DNA from 2 places in the Arthrobacter sp. TJ-58 genome. Region 2 is predicted to be linked to the other one. Evidence: riboswitches for the same ligand, from Rfam matches in the RefSeq annotation. Region 2 holds a riboswitch; the other holds the start of a gene.
The links. A riboswitch is a leader RNA that binds a small molecule or an ion and turns the genes downstream of it on or off. The one in region 2 is predicted to bind cyclic di-AMP.
Positions count from the first base shown of each region.

Region 1: another riboswitch for cyclic di-AMP. It lies ahead of AC4D2W_RS14830 (M23 family metallopeptidase); the one in region 2 lies ahead of AC4D2W_RS02435 (LysM peptidoglycan-binding domain-containing protein).

Region 1 covers NZ_JBZCNM010000005.1:66,263-73,699, forward strand. The annotation lists gene serC (phosphoserine transaminase) at 1-821, opposite strand, end outside; gene AC4D2W_RS14825 (iron-dependent transcriptional repressor DtxR) at 1,050-1,748, shown strand; cyclic di-AMP (ydaO/yuaA leader) riboswitch at 1,814-2,026, shown strand; gene AC4D2W_RS14830 (M23 family metallopeptidase) at 2,191-2,799, shown strand; cyclic di-AMP (ydaO/yuaA leader) riboswitch at 2,918-3,083, shown strand; gene AC4D2W_RS14835 (NlpC/P60 family protein) at 3,087-3,995, shown strand; gene AC4D2W_RS14840 (NlpC/P60 family protein) at 4,028-4,897, shown strand; gene AC4D2W_RS14845 (HNH endonuclease) at 5,109-5,609, shown strand; gene mobA (molybdenum cofactor guanylyltransferase) at 5,630-6,301, shown strand; gene AC4D2W_RS14855 (DUF6457 domain-containing protein) at 6,324-6,614, shown strand; gene AC4D2W_RS14860 (molybdopterin molybdotransferase MoeA) at 6,604-7,437, shown strand, end outside.
Region 2 covers NZ_JBZCNM010000001.1:512,807-520,243, forward strand. The annotation lists gene AC4D2W_RS02420 (response regulator transcription factor) at 1-333, shown strand, start outside; gene AC4D2W_RS02425 (sensor histidine kinase) at 366-1,808, shown strand; gene AC4D2W_RS02430 (hypothetical protein) at 1,879-2,460, shown strand; gene AC4D2W_RS02435 (LysM peptidoglycan-binding domain-containing protein) at 2,622-3,554, opposite strand; cyclic di-AMP (ydaO/yuaA leader) riboswitch at 3,563-3,715, opposite strand; gene AC4D2W_RS02440 (response regulator) at 3,954-4,598, opposite strand; gene AC4D2W_RS02445 (sensor histidine kinase) at 4,586-5,866, opposite strand; gene AC4D2W_RS02450 (ABC transporter ATP-binding protein) at 6,028-6,783, shown strand; gene AC4D2W_RS02455 (ABC transporter permease) at 6,786-7,437, shown strand, end outside.

The DNA of each region.
Region 1 (7,437 bases), on a different contig from region 2:
TCCAGGCCGCCGTTCGCGTTGAGCCATTCAATCTGGGCGTTGAGGGTCACCAGTGTGGACAGCGAGGGCGTGTTGTAGGTCTGGTTCAGCCGAGAGTTGTCGATAGCCGTCTGCAGGTTGAGGAAGTCCGGAATCCAGCGGTCTGACGCATTGATCCGCGCGGCCCGTTCCAGCGCCGCCGGGGAGAACATGCCCAGCCAGAGGCCGCCGTCGGACGCGAAATTCTTCTGCGGAGCAAAGTAGTAGACATCCGACTCGGCGAGGTCGACATCCAGGCCGCCCGCCGCCGAAGTGGCATCAATCAGGATCAGGGAACCGGAGTCCGCGCCGGCAACGCGTGCCACCGGGGCGGCAACACCCGTGGACGTCTCATTCTGGGGCCAGGCATAGACATCCACCCCGGATTCGGCCGCCGCAACGGAACGGGTGCCCGGTTCGGCCTTGATGATGGAGGACGGTGCAAGGAAGGGCGCCTTGTTGGTGGCAGCGGCGAACTTGGAACCGAACTCGCCGAAGGACAGATGCTGGGCCTTGTCCTTGACCAGACCGAAGGATGCCACATCCCAAAATGCGGTGGAGCCGCCAACGCCAAGCACCACTTCATAACCCTCCGGGGCGCGGAAGAGGCTCGACAGTCCCTCGCGGATGCTGCCCACCAAGTTGCGGACGGGAGCCTGGCGGTGGGACGTGCCCAGCAGGCGGGCTCCGGCGCGGGACAATGCTTCCAGCTGCTCCGGACGAACCTTTGACGGACCGGCCCCGAACCGCCCGTCCCTGGGAAGGAGTTCGGCGGGGATCTTGACTGCGGCTGTTTCGCCCATGGGGTGTCGCTCCAAGCGGTAGGCAGGGTGCTCTGATGTGCCTTTCATTCTGCCCCACCGCCCCGTCCGCATGCGATTTGTGAACCCGCCCGCCGGGTCGTCCGGAGCCGACGGAATTATCTGCCCTTTGTCCGGATGAGCTAACGTATTGGCAGTACTGACCTGTGGGGGCGGCGTCCGCCGTTGTTCTCCTGATCTTCCCAATTGAGTACCTAGGAGCGGCCTGCCATGACGGACCTCATTGACACCACCGAAATGTATCTGCGGACCATCCTGGAACTCGAAGAAGAGAACATCGTGGCTCTCCGGGCGCGCATCGCCGAGCGGCTGCGCCACTCCGGGCCAACCGTGTCCCAGACGATCGGGCGGATGGAGCGGGACGGCCTGGTGGTGGTCTCGGGCAACCGGCACCTGGAGCTGACCGAGCAGGGCCGCCGCCGCGCCACCGAAGTGATGCGCAAGCACCGGCTGGCCGAACGCCTGCTCGCCGACGTGATCGGCCTGGACTGGGCTTACGTCCATGACGAAGCCTGCCGCTGGGAACACGTCATGAGTGAGCGCGTGGAGCGCCGGCTGTACGACCTGCTGGGGCACCCCACGGAGTCGCCCTACGGCAACCCAATTCCGGGCCTCGCCGAGATTGGCGGCGTGGCCGCTGAACCGTTCCACGACGGCGTGACCAACCTCGTTTCCGCTGTGGCGCAGGCAGAGCCGGGAACCAAGATGAAGCTGGTCCGGCTGGCCGAACCGGTCCAGGTGGAACCGGAACTGCTCTGCCAGTTCGATGAGGCCGGTTTGCGCCCCGGAGCGGAGATCAGTGCCGAAGTGGTGGCGGGCTACATTTCTGTGCGCGTTCCCGGAATCGAAGGCGCCCTGGAACTTCCTCCAGAGGTGGCTGCCCACGTGTTTGTATCCACACTCGGATAACGAAATGGTCTCTTTTGGGCATCTTCACCTATAGTGACTTACTGACGTTGAAATAACACCGTTATCCGGGCCTTACGCCGAACCCTGCCACTGGCCCGGAATTACATAGTTCAGGCAGGGGCGGAGGACCCATCACCGGCAGCTTGAGCTGCCTTGGGGTGAAGCCTCCAGCATCAGCACTGCCCCCGCATCGACGGTGCGGCCCGTCGCTGAATGCGGGGCCGAGTTTCTCCACTCGAATCCGACAGCTAACTTCGCAGGCATATGAGAGAGGTATACCTTGTCGAAGCATGCTGCCCCGGGCAGGCGCCGCGCGTCTGCCCCGGCCCCCGCTCCACGCCCGGACAACGGCCCCAGATCCGGCCGCCGCCGAGCAGAATCCAGAAACCGCTCCATCGGCGGTGCCGCACAAAAAGTCGCCATCACCGCAGCAGCCTCGGGCATGATCCTTACTGCTGCGGTCCCCACCACCGCAGCCGTGAGCGAACCAGCCCAGGAAATGCAGCCTGTCGCCGTGGAAGCGCCGGTAGTTTCAGCGGATCCCGCAGCGGCCGTTAACTTTGACCGGCCCGCCCTGAGCAGCCGGTTTGACCCGGAAGCAAAGCTCCACCACGTGGCTGTGGCGTCCGGTGCGGAGATTTCCGCCGGTGCATCCGCGGGCGCTCTTGCCCGACCGCTGGCCTCGGAGCTCGTTCAGACGTCCGGCTTTGGCTACCGCGTCAGCCCCATCACCGGTGCCGCAGACGAGCTGCACCGCGGCCAGGACTTTGCCGCTGCCTGCGGCACGGATGTCACGGCTGCCGCAGCCGGCACCGTAACCTTCTCGGGCTGGCACGACTTCGGCGGCGGAAACCGCGTGGTGGTTGATCACGGCAACGGCGTGGAAACCACGTACAACCACATGTCCAGCCTAGCTGTGGCCGTGGGGGACAAGGTGGAGCGCGGCGCCCTGGTGGGGGCCAGCGGCACCACAGGGGCCTCAACGGGCTGCCACCTTCACTTTGAAGTGATGGTCAACGGCGAGGTCGTTGACCCGCTCGGTTGGCTGTGACCGCAGGATAACCATTTCGTGACCTGAACGTGACATTCGACAAATGTTGTTGTAGGGTCATCCTCGTGCTTGATCGGCCAAAGGTCGGGCACCCTCGAACAGATCGCCGAGCTCTGCCACTGTTTGAGGTCCGTTCGCAACATCGCATGGCAGAGGCGGGGGAACCACATTCGGGTTTCGAAAGAAACCCTAGGGGTTAAGTTGCATGGGCCTTACCGCCCACGCAGCCGGGTGACTCCCATCCGAATCCGACAGCTCACCTCGTAGGCATTGGGAGAGGCAAACTTGTGTCATCAGTAGCTCACGGCCGCCGTCGCGCGTCCGCAGTCCAGTCGAGCCCCGTTTCAGCACTGTCCCGGGCCGTCACCTCCAATGTTGGAACCATCGGCCGCCAGGCCGCCGTCGTCGTCGCCGCTTCAGGCCTCGTCCTCGCTGCAGGCCTTCCCGCCCAGGCAGCCCCCAGCACCGACCGCCAGGTACTCGAAGCCACCCCGCTCAGTGTCGTAACTTCAACCGGCGCTGTTTCTGTCTCCGCACAGGCACCGTTTGAGCTGGCCACCATGCAGCCCGTCTCCTCCGTTTCCGGAGCGGACTACCGCGCCCGCATCGCAGCAGAAGAAGCGGCTGCCGCCGCTGAAGCCGCTGCTCAGGAACAGGCAGCTGTTCAGGCTGAGCAGGCCGCTGCAGTTCAGGCCGAGCAGGCTGTTCAGGCTGAGCAGGCAGTTGCCGCTCAGACGCAGCAGGCTTCCGCACCGCTGGCAGCCACCACTGCCAACTGGGCCCCCGCGGCCAACACGCCGGCTCAGGCCCAGGCTGCTGCCCCGGCACCCGCCGCTGCAGCTCCCGCACCGGTTCAGGCTCCGGCCCCCGCACCGGCTCCGGTAACCAGCGGCGTCGGTGCAGCACTCGTTGCTTCGGCCTACGCACAGCTCGGCGTTGCTCAGGACTGCACCGCCATGGTGGAGAATGCACTGCGCTCCGTCGGCAAGTCGGTGGGCGACCTCGCCCCCGCACAGTTCTACGCCTTCGGCTCGGTTGTTGGCTCGCCCGAGCCCGGCGACCTCGTCATCACCTCCGGCCACGTAGCCATCTACGTGGGCAACGGCCAGGTCATCAGCGGCGGCTTCGACGGTATGAACACCGTGCTGCACCCGCTGTCCTACCTCGGCGGCGCAAGCTTCGTCCGCGTCAGCTAAGCCCTGTTGCAGATAACGGAGATTGCACCCGCATGACATCTACAACTGAGCGCGCCCGTCACCGGGCGCCCGCAGCACGTACCGCTGCGCTGAGCACGCTTGCGCAGGCAGTGTCCGCCAACGCCGGAACCTTTGGGCGTCAGGCCGCTGTGGTGGTTGCCGCATCAGGCCTGGTTCTGGGCACCGGCGTTGCGGCCAACGCAACAGGTTCCGACGTGGTCCGCAGCGCGGAAACCAGCACGTTGGATCTGGCGGCGTCTACGCAGCTGATGGTTCCCGCAACCGCCGTGGTGAGCTTTGACCGTCCGGCCGTGGCCGGCGTCATTCTGGCCCCGGAAGTGCAGCCTGAGGAAGCTCCGTCTGAGGAAGTGCAGCCTGTTGCTGCGCAGCCGCAGGCAACCGAGCCCCAGGCAGCGCCGGCAGCGCAGCCGCTGCCGGCCGAGGCTCCTGCCCAGGCACCTGCCCAGGCAGTGCTGACGGAAGAAGCTGCTCCGGCCATGGAACCGGCAGGTTTTGTTTCCGCTCCGGCGGCGGCCCCGGCCCCGGCGCCGGAAGCGGCTCCGGCTGCTTCCTCCGGCACTGCTGCGACCATCGCCGCCGCTGCCTATGCGCAGCTGGGCGTGTCACAGGACTGCACCATGCTGGTGACCAACTCACTGGCTGCCGCCGGCATCAGCTTCCATGACTGGCCCGCCGGTTACCTGTCTCTGGGAACTACGGTCAGCGCCTCCCAGGCGGTTCCCGGCGACCTGATCTACTACGCCGACGGCGGCATGGGCATGGCCCACATTGCTGTTTACGTTGGAAACGGCCAGGCCATCCACGGTGGATTCAACGGTAATTCCACTGTTGTGGCTCCCGCAGAGCTGGGCTCGGGCGGCGTGTACATCCACGTCCGCTAGAAAACGCTACCCACAGTTTGCCTGCCGGTTCGCCGGCAGCGGTCAAGGGTTTCTCCTCCGGGAGGAACCCTTGATCCGTTTAAACCGCCGGGCGGCGCCGAAAATGGCGAAGAGCAGGATCCGGGCATACTCTTTCCATAGATCATGTGAAGTACCGTCAACCGCGGCGGGCAACCTCCCGCCGAAGGACCGCAGGCGAAGAGGAATGTGCATGCGCACTCTCGTTCTGAATGCAGGCTACGAGCCGCTGGCCGTTGTGAGCTTCCGCCGGGCGCTGGTGCTGGTCTTGTCAGGGAAGGCCAGCGTTATTGCCGAGAGCGGGGATCCAGTGGTGGGACCCACGGAAATTCTTCCGCGCCCCTCGGTGATCCTGCTGCACAGATACGTGAAAATTCCTTACCGCGAAGGCACCCCCGTTACACGGCGGGGTGTTCTGCGCCGGGACCTGCACCAGTGCGCATACTGCGGCAAGGCCGCCTCCACCGTGGATCACGTCCTGCCCAGATCCAGGGGCGGAGAGGACAGCTGGGAGAACATGGTTGCCTGCTGCCTGCGCTGCAACAATGCCAAGGGAGACAGGACTCTGAACCAGCTCGGATGGCAGCTGCGCATCCATCCCCAGCCGCCACGCGGGGCTCGTTGGCAAATCCGCGAACTGGAACGCCCGGCCCCGCAGTGGAATCAGTTCCTCGATGCCGGCACGGCTGCCTGATGCCGGTGATGGATACGGCAATGCCCTCGTTCAACGCCATTGTGCTGGCCGGGGGAAGGTCGTCGCGCCTGGGCGGAACCCCCAAGGCGCTGCTTCAGTCCTCCGGGCGAACGCTGTTGGCTGTTGCCCTGGAAGCAGCATCCGGTGCTGCCGAACGGGCTGTCGCCGGGCCGCCCCAACTCCAGGAGGCGCTGGAGGCGGGCGGAATCCCCGCCCTGCTGATCCGCGAAGATCCGCCATTCTCCGGGCCCGCGGCCGCGGTGGCGGCGGCATGGACGGCGCTGGCCGCCCAAGATGAACAGGCAGGGCGGCGTCCGCCCGAGTGGACCCTGGTCCTGGCCTGTGACATGCCGTTCATCTCCCGGGCAGTCAATGCACTTTTGTCCGAAGCTTCCAACGGCACACGCGGCCCGGTGCCTCTCTCCCTCCTGGCCGTTGACGAATCCGGACGCGAGCAGCCGCTGGCCGGGCTCTACCGGACGGCCCATCTGGGCGCTGCGATCGGCTTTTTCGACAGGCCTGCAGGATTGGAAAACCTTTCGATGAAGCGGCTCCTTGCTAGGGTGCAATACAGGAGCGTTACGGTTCCGCCCCACAGCACAACGGACATTGACACGTGGGAGGATGCCAGGCGCTGGTCGGTGGACACCGGCGGCGCCGGAGATGCTGAGCATCCCGCAACGCGCAATTGAAAGCCCGTTAAGGAGCAGGAACATGGCAAGCCAAGAAGAACAACTCGAGGAGTGGTGCCGCAGACTGCTCACCGCCTTCGAGCTAGAAGGAACCACGGTGGATGTCAGCGCAGTGCTGCAGCTGGCTTCCGACGCGGCACACTCCGTGGTTCGCCCGGCTGCTCCGCTGACCACTTTCGTGGCCGGATTCGCTGCAGGCCTCGCGGCAGGCAGCGGCCAGACCGGCGACACTGCGGCCATGAACGCAGCTATGCGCGTGGCAGCCCGGGAGTGCAAAACCTATGGTGAAACCGGAGACGTTAATGACCACTGACAATTCCACCCCCGTGATACTACCGCTCCAGCCCAATGCCCCCTGGGAGAATGCACGCAGCTTGGCGTTCTCCGCCGGCCGGGCGCTGCCTTACGAAACCGTTCAGCTGGCCGATGCGCTGGGCCAGGTCCTCGCCCAGGATGCGCCGGCCCTGCAGCCGGTGCCGCACTATGCCTCGTCCGCGATGGACGGCTGGGCAGTGGCCGGACCGGCGCCGTGGCATCTCGTGACCCACGAGGAACCGCACATCGAGCGGTGGCAGATCCACAAGGAATCCGGCCGGCGCCCGCTTCAGCCGGGGCAGGCAGTCGCCATCCTTACGGGCGGCATGATTCCTGCCGGTGCCTCCAGCGTGCTGCGGTCTGAAAGCGGCATTGTGTCCGGAACCGACAATCCGGTCCTGAACCTCAGCTCCGCGGCCCGGCCGGACGAGCCCGCGGACGGCGAGCATATCCGCCCGGCCGGGGAGGAAGCAGCAGCCGGAGAAGTCACCATCAAGCAGGGGACCCTCCTCAACCCGGCGCACATTGCCCTGGCAGCGGTGTGCGGGCACGACACCCTGCCGGTGCTCCGCGCACCGCGGGTGTCCCTCCTGCTGACCGGCGATGAGGTCATCGAGTACGGACTGCCTGAATCGGGGCAGGTCAGGGATACCTTCGGGCCCCAGCTGCCCCAGCTCATCACGATGATGGGCGGCCGCATGGATGTGGTCAGGCGCGTCTCGGACCGCTATGAAGACGTGGTGGCTGCACTGAGCAGCGATGCCACCGATGAAACCTCCATCGCCATGTCTTCCGGTGATGTCCTGGTCACCACCGGCGGC
Region 2 (7,437 bases):
CTGGCTCGGTTGCGGGCGCTGCGGCGACGGAATATTGCCCGGGTTCCGGTGCTGCCCGTGCCCGGCGGCACCCTGGACACCACCGGCCGCACGGTCACCACGGACGCCGGGGACGTGGTGCTGCTCTCTGACCGGGAAGGCGCACTGCTGGAGCATCTGGCCCGCCGGCCCGGTCAGGTGTTTCCGCGTGCCGACCTGCTGGAAGCGGTCTTTCCGGAAGCCGACGACGACGGCGTGGTGGACACCTATGTGCATTACCTGCGGCGGAAATTGGGTAAGGATGCTGTGCTGACGGTGCGCGGCATCGGCTACCGGCTCGGCGCCCGCACATGAGGTTCGGGCGGCCGGCGGCGAAGCGTGCCGCCGTGGCCCGGAAACAGCGCAGCCCGGAGGAAGCCGAGCTGCGGCAAGCCACCGGGCGCCTGGCAGCCCAGTTCACGGCGCTGACCGTCGTGCTGCTGGGTCTGGCCGCCGTCCTGGTTTACGGGTTGGTTTCCACTCAAACCCGTGAGGCCGCCGAGCAGACTTTGATGTCAGCGGTGCAGTTCGATTCTCCGCGGGAGGCGCCGCTGGACGTCTTCCTGGCTGTGTACGACGACGGCAGGCTGGCGGTTTCCCGCAACATGCCGTCGGGCCTGCCGGACCAGGAAGCGCTGGCCGAGGTTGCCGGTACGGACAGATCCCGGCGGGACACCGTGTCCGCCGGAGACCGGACGTACGAAGTCCTCACTGTGCGGCGCGGCGGTGATGTGGTGCAGGCCGCAGTCGATACGCATGAGGCCACGGAACAGCTCCGCCGCCTGGCACTGGCGCTGGTGGTGTCGGTGCTGGCTGCCGGGTTGGTGGCGGGCGCTCTTTCCGCCGCAGCGGCACGGGCTGCCATGCGGCCCATGGCTGAAGCGCTGGCTTTGCAGCGTCGGTTCGTGGCCGACGCCAGCCATGAACTGCGGACACCGCTGACCCTTCTCAGCACCCGTGCCCAGTTGCTCCGGCGCCGGTTGTCGAATTCCTCTTCGTCCTCAGCGACCCCCTCCGGCGGGGAGGCTGATGACTTGCAAGACGTCACTGTGAACGAGGGAGCACTCGAGGCTGCCGATGACATCGTGGAGGACACCAAAGTACTCACAGGCATCCTCGAGGACCTGCTGATGTCCGCGGATCCCCGGCACTCCGGACCTCCGGAGCCGGTTAACCTGGTGCCTCTGGCGCGGTCCGCCGTGAGCTCGCTGGAGCCCGAAGCCCTCCGGCGCGGGTTGACGCTCGAGCTGGACGCCCCGGCTCCCGAAATAACCGTGCTGGGCGGACAGTTTGCGCTGCAGCGGATCTTCACGGCGCTCGGGGCCAACGCCCTGGACTATGCCCGGTCGCTCGTGCGGTTCTCCGTGGGGAGCAGCGGACGCGTTGCTGTGATTCGCGTCGCCGATGACGGAGCCGGATTTCCGCCAGGCTTTACCCGGCAGGCGTTTGAACGGTTTGCCTCCGTACGAAACCGGGAAACGGGTGGCGCAGAGGGCGGCAGCGCCGACGGAGACGGCACCGGCACTGAAGGGAACGGCACTGAAGGGGACGGAACCGAAGGGGACGGAACCGAAGGGGACGGCACTGAAGGCAACGGCGCCGGCGTAGGAGAAGACAACGTGGCGCCGAGACACTACGGGCTGGGGCTCGCCCTCGTAGCGGAAATCGCTGCCCGCTATGGCGGCAGTGTCCGCGCCCTGCCGGCCGGGGGAGAACCCGCAGCCGTCGGCCGCTCCGGCGGCGTGGTGGAAGTTCGCCTTCCCCTGGCCGGGGGACGGCGCGGGGTCTAAGAATCTTCGAAGAATCGGCTCCGAAAATAAGAGTGTCAGCACATCCACTCTTCGAAAGGTGCATGAAACGATGGCATTTCGGGACAAGGCCAGGGGCCCGCTGGGATGGATCCTGGGCGTAGTTGGCGGTCTGGTCCTGTTGGTCGGCTCCTTTTTTGCCGGTATGGCCACGGCCGACACAACTGCGGATTCGGAACAGGCCTCTGTGACTGAACAGCAGCAGGAGCAGCAGGGCCAGGAGTCCGAATCGGAGTCTGAGTCCGACGCCGAGACGCGGCACGAGCGCGACGGCGGCGGCGACAAGGCAGAGAAGGACAAGGCAGACAAGCCAGACAAGGCGGATAAGGACAAGACGGATCAGGGAACTGAGACAGACCCGGACACCCAGGAGGAGAACTCAGACGGGGAATCCGCGCCGGATCAGGGCAGGAACGACGGCGACCGCAAGGTGCGCGACGATGACGGAGATGTCCGCGGCGACGGCGACGGGCCTGCCCGCGACGGCATGATCGAAGACGGTCCCGGGCACGGCCACGGCGGCCGGCATCACTCTGACGCCCCGGACTCCCAGGAACAGCAGGATGCCCCGGACTCCCAGGAACAGCAGGACAGCCCGGAACAGCAGGACGGCCAGACCGGTCCGGAAGCCTGACTTCCGGCGGACCTGACACTGCGCGCACATCCGCGCACGTCAAAGTAAACGCTCAACGGCAAAAAGGAACGCCCGGCCAGCTGGCCGGGCGTTCCTTTTTATGAATCCATCAGATTGCAGGTCCGTTCGCTTCCCGCGCTCCGATGGGAGCTAGTGCGTGATTACGCTACGCGGTAGTACACGGCGCCGGAACCAACGTTGGCGCTCTGCAGCACAGTCTGGTTGCCGCCCCATCCGCTGTGGATGGCCTGGCCGTTGCCTACGTAGATGGCGATGTGGGCAACGCCCATGCCGCCGTCGGCGTAGTAGGCGATGTCGCCCGGCTGGGGGTCGGAAACCGGGGTTCCGTAAGCAGCAAGCTGCGCGGGAGCCAGGTCGCCAACCGAGTGGCCGGCTGCCCGGAGGGCAACCTCAACCAGAATGGTGCAGTCCTGGACGGCACCCATCTGGGCGTATGCGGAGCTGAGCATGATGGCGTTGGTGCCGCTAGCAGCGGGAGCGGCAGCCGGCGTCACGGAGGAAGCCTGCGTGCTGAAGGTGCTGAAGTCGGCCACGGCGGCGGTCTCTTCCACCGGAGCGGCGTAGGAGGCTGCAGCGGGAGCGTCATAGGACACTGCTGCAGGAGCATCGTAGGACACTGCAGCCGGTGCGGCGTAAGCAGCTTCAACAGCAGCGCCGCCGGCGTACGTGATGACATCGCCGGGGTAGATGATGGAATCCAGCGAAAGGCCGTTCAGCGCCAGGATGTCGTCAAGGGTGACGGCGTAGGTGCTGGCGATGGCGCTCAGGGTGTCGCCGGACTGGACCACGTGGGTGGATGCTGCGGCGGGGGCAGGAGCCTCAACCGGAGCAGCTGCGGGAGCTACCGGAGCAGCCGGAGCGGCTACAGCAGCAGGGGCGGTGTAGGACTCGGTCGAGTCGTTGGCGACGACGCCTGCCGAAGCGGGGCCGGCCATGCTGAGGACCAGGCCGGAGCCTGCTGCCAGGACAGCTGCTGCGGTGCCGATGGTGCGGGCCTTGCCGGTGGTGGCGTTTGCAAGTGCAGTCCACAGTCCGGTGTTGTCGGCGCTGTGGGTTCCACGAGTATTGTTCAACAAAATAAGTTACCTCTCCCGATACCTGCGAGGTGAGCTGTCGGATGCGGATGGGAGTCATCCGGTCCGCCGAAGAAACCTCGGCTGACTTAACCCCAAGGATTCATAAGGAACCCGTAAGTGGTTCCCCCGCCTCTGCCGAAGTGTGAAATCTGTGGACCTTGACCAGCGGCAGAGCTAGGTAACAAGTCAAGGGAGCCGCTTCAGATAACGGCATGAGTACTACCGTACAAGACGGTTACGGGATGGTAACTATTTAGTAACGAAGCTCGCACGGAGGCGTGAGTGGCACCTCTGGAGTGGCCTGTGGGTGCCGGCACAGGAGGTTCCCGAACCCGCGTCAGCACGGGGATTTAGTGCCGTTTAGGTCCCCGGATACGCCTGGGTCCGCAGGTACGGCTAAGTCCGCAGATACGCCAACGTGGCCAGTACGCGGCGGTGGCCGCTGTCCGACGGCGAGAGGCCCAGTTTCGCGAAGATGTTGCCGATGTGCTTGCTGACCGCTGTCTCGGATACGGAGATGGTCCGGGCAATGGCGGTGTTGCCCAGGCCCTCGGCCACCAGCCCCAGCACTTCAAACTCGCGGGGAGTCAGCGACCGGATGGGGTCACGGGTGCTGCGCCGGCTGAACAGCTGGGCGATGACCTCCGGATCCATGACGGTTCCGCCGGCCAGGACCCGGCGCAGGCCCTCGACAAAATCGCCCACTTTGCCCACGCGTTCCTTTAAGAGGTAGCCCACACCCTGGGCGCCGGAGGCCAGCAGCCGGCTTGCGTACCGGTCCTCAACATAAGCGGACAGGACAAGGACCGGAAAGTCCGGCACCCGCGAGCGAAGTTCCAGGGCAGCGCGCAGCCCCTCGTTGGTGAAGGTCGGCGGCATCCGCACATCAAGGACGGCGCCGTCGGCACTGCCGGGTTCAAAGCCTGCCAGCAGGTCCTCGGCATTGTCCGCGGAGCCAACCACCTCAAATCCCTCGCCCTGCAGCAGCAGCTCAAGCCCGGCGCGCAGCAGAGCATCATCTTCGGCGATCAGAAGGCGCATGGAAGCTCCACCCTTAGTTCGGTTGGCCCGCCGGGCGGACTGGTCAGATACAACGTGCCGCCAAAGGCTGCGGCGCGGCGGGCAATTCCGGCCAGGCCGGTGCCGGACCCGGCCGCCGGATCGCCGGCACCCGCAACGGCAGCGCCGCCGCGCCCGTCGTCGTTCACCCGGACCACCAGCACATCCTCGCGCGGTGCGGTTTCTGTGCGCAGGAGCACTTCGATGTGCGAGGCGTCGGAATGTTTCGCGGCGTTGGTCAGGGCTTCGGCCAGGACAAAGTAGGCGGCGGATTCCACCGCTGCGGGAGCACGCTGCAGTCCCTGCACGTCCAGCGAACAGCTGATGGGGGACCTGCTGGTCAGTGCAGATGCCGCTCCGCCCAGGCCCAGCTCATCCAGGACCGGCGGATAAATGTCGTGCACCGCTTCCCGCAGACCGGCCAGGGCTTCGGTGGCGGCGTCCTGGGCACGCCCGATAAAAGGCATTGCGGCAGCCGGATTGGTCTCCGCCGCCCGCTGCGCCAGCCCGAGCATCATCACCACTCCCACCAGCCGGTTCTGCGCTCCGTCATGCAGCTCACGTTCGATGCGGCGCAGCTCTGCTGCGTGGGCCGTCAGTGCGCTGGCGCGGGCTGCGGAAAGATCCTGGATCCGGCGGGCGAGTTCGTCATACCGGCGGGGCGAGAGGATCGCCAGCGTGCCGCCGCTGAGCCGGCGGGCCATCCACGGCGGCAACAGCCAGGCGGCAACGCCGTAGACGAGGCCCAGCAGGACGGTGAATCCTGCGGCGGGCCAGCTGGTCACGGGAACTACAAAATCGAGCGGCGCGGACTGCGGAAACAGCGGCCACCACGGTGCCGTCCCTATATACAGCACGGCGGCCAGCGGCAGGGCCACCGCAAGGCAGCCGGCCAGCAGCGCAAAAGCACAGTGGAACAGCAGCCAGGAAACATCCCGCTTGGTTTCCGGTGCACTGACCAGCGCCGCCAGCTCGCCGAAATTCTTCCTGCCCTCCAGATAACGGCGGTCAAAGGGCACGACGGCGCCGGCATAGCGTGCAGCGCGGCCCTGGGCCCGGGCAGCGAGCAGATTGAGGGTTCCCAGCAGGCGGGGAACCGCGTACAGGCCAACGCCCAGCGGCAGGAACGGAAGCAGCACGACGCCGGCTACGAGGATTCCCAGCGACGCCGGCCAGTTCATGGCCTCGCGCAGGAGGAAGCCAATATCCCGAAGACGGGACTGCAGGCCGGCGCGGGAAAGAAAGCTCACCTGCCCGATTATGCCCTGCCCCCGTTCCACCGTGGGTATAGCCAGCTATACCCCGGATTGGGGTGTTGGCTGTATCGGCCGGCGCGGTCCTTCTCCGTAGCGTCAATGGCAGGAGAAAAGCGGCGGCAGCAGACCGCCCGCCAGAGAAGAGGATGAAGCCCATGTACACCGATACCACTGAGTTTTCCGGACCGGCTGCCCTGCAGCTGGAGGCGGTGGCCAAGAGCTACCGCACGGGAACCGCACGCGTGACCGCCCTGCATGAGGTGTCCCTTGCTGTTCCGGCCGGAACCTTCACTGCCGTCATGGGCCCGTCCGGGTCCGGCAAGAGCACCCTGCTGCAGATGGCCGCGGGACTGGACACTCCGGACAGCGGGCGGGTGCTGCTGGGGTCCACTGACATTTCGAAGCTGCGCCGGAGGGCGCTGACGGCGTTCCGCCGGGACCATGTGGGATTCGTGTTCCAGTCCTACAACCTGCTGCCCCAGCTGTCCGTGTCCCGCAATGTCACGCTGCCGCTGCTGCTGGGTGGCCGCAGCGTGGACCGGGAGTGGCTTGGCTATGTGCTGGAAGCTGTGGGGCTGAGCGGGCTGAATGACCGGATGCCGCAGGAACTTTCCGGCGGGCAGCAGCAGCGGGCCGCGATTGCCCGGGCGCTGATTACCCGGCCGGATGCGGTATTTGCCGATGAGCCGACCGGAGCTCTCGACTCGGGAACAGCCCGGCAGGTGCTTGACCTGCTGCGGCACACCGTGGCGGATCTGGGCCAGACCGTGGTGATGGTGACCCATGACCCGGTGGCCGCCTGCTCCGCCGATACCGTCATTTTCCTCGCCGACGGGCGCCTGGACGGCAGCCTGGCCAATGCCAGCGTCCGGGATGTCACCGAACGCGTGGCTTACCTGGGGGAGCGGTAGACATGCTGGCACTTGCCAAATCATCCATCCGGCACAACCGCGGCGGGTTCGCCGGCGTCTTTGTGGCCGTGTTCCTGTGCGCGGCGCTGATCACCGCCATGGGAGTCCTGATTGAATCCGGGCTGCGCGGAGGAACCGCGCCGCAGCGCCTTGCCGGTGCCGACGTCGTGATCGGGGCTCCGCAGTCGATGCCCGTTCCGGAGGACGTTGCGGTGCCTTTCGCCGAACGCGTCCTGCTTCCGGCCGACACGGTTTCTGCCGTTGCCGCCGTACCGGGGGTGGAGCGGGCGATCGGCACCGTTAGTATCCCGCTGGTCAGCGCCGAAGGCCGGAGCGTGGAGGCCGCGGCCTGGGAATCGGCGGAGCTGGCCCCGTATGCGCTGGTTTCCGGCCGTGCCCCGCAGGGAGCCCGCGAGGTTGTGCTGGACGGGTCCTTCGGAGTTGAACCGGGCGCACGTATCGTGCTGTCCCACGGGGGAGAGCCCGCGGAGTACCTGGTGTCGGGAGTAGCCGCCGCCGAGGATGCAGCCGAACAGGATGCCGCCGGCGCTGCCACACCGGCCGTCTTCCTCAGCTCCGCAGGCGCGGCTGCCTTGTGGCCGCACGGCGACAGCGTTGCCACGGTGGGTGTGATCGCCCGGGAGGGAACAACAC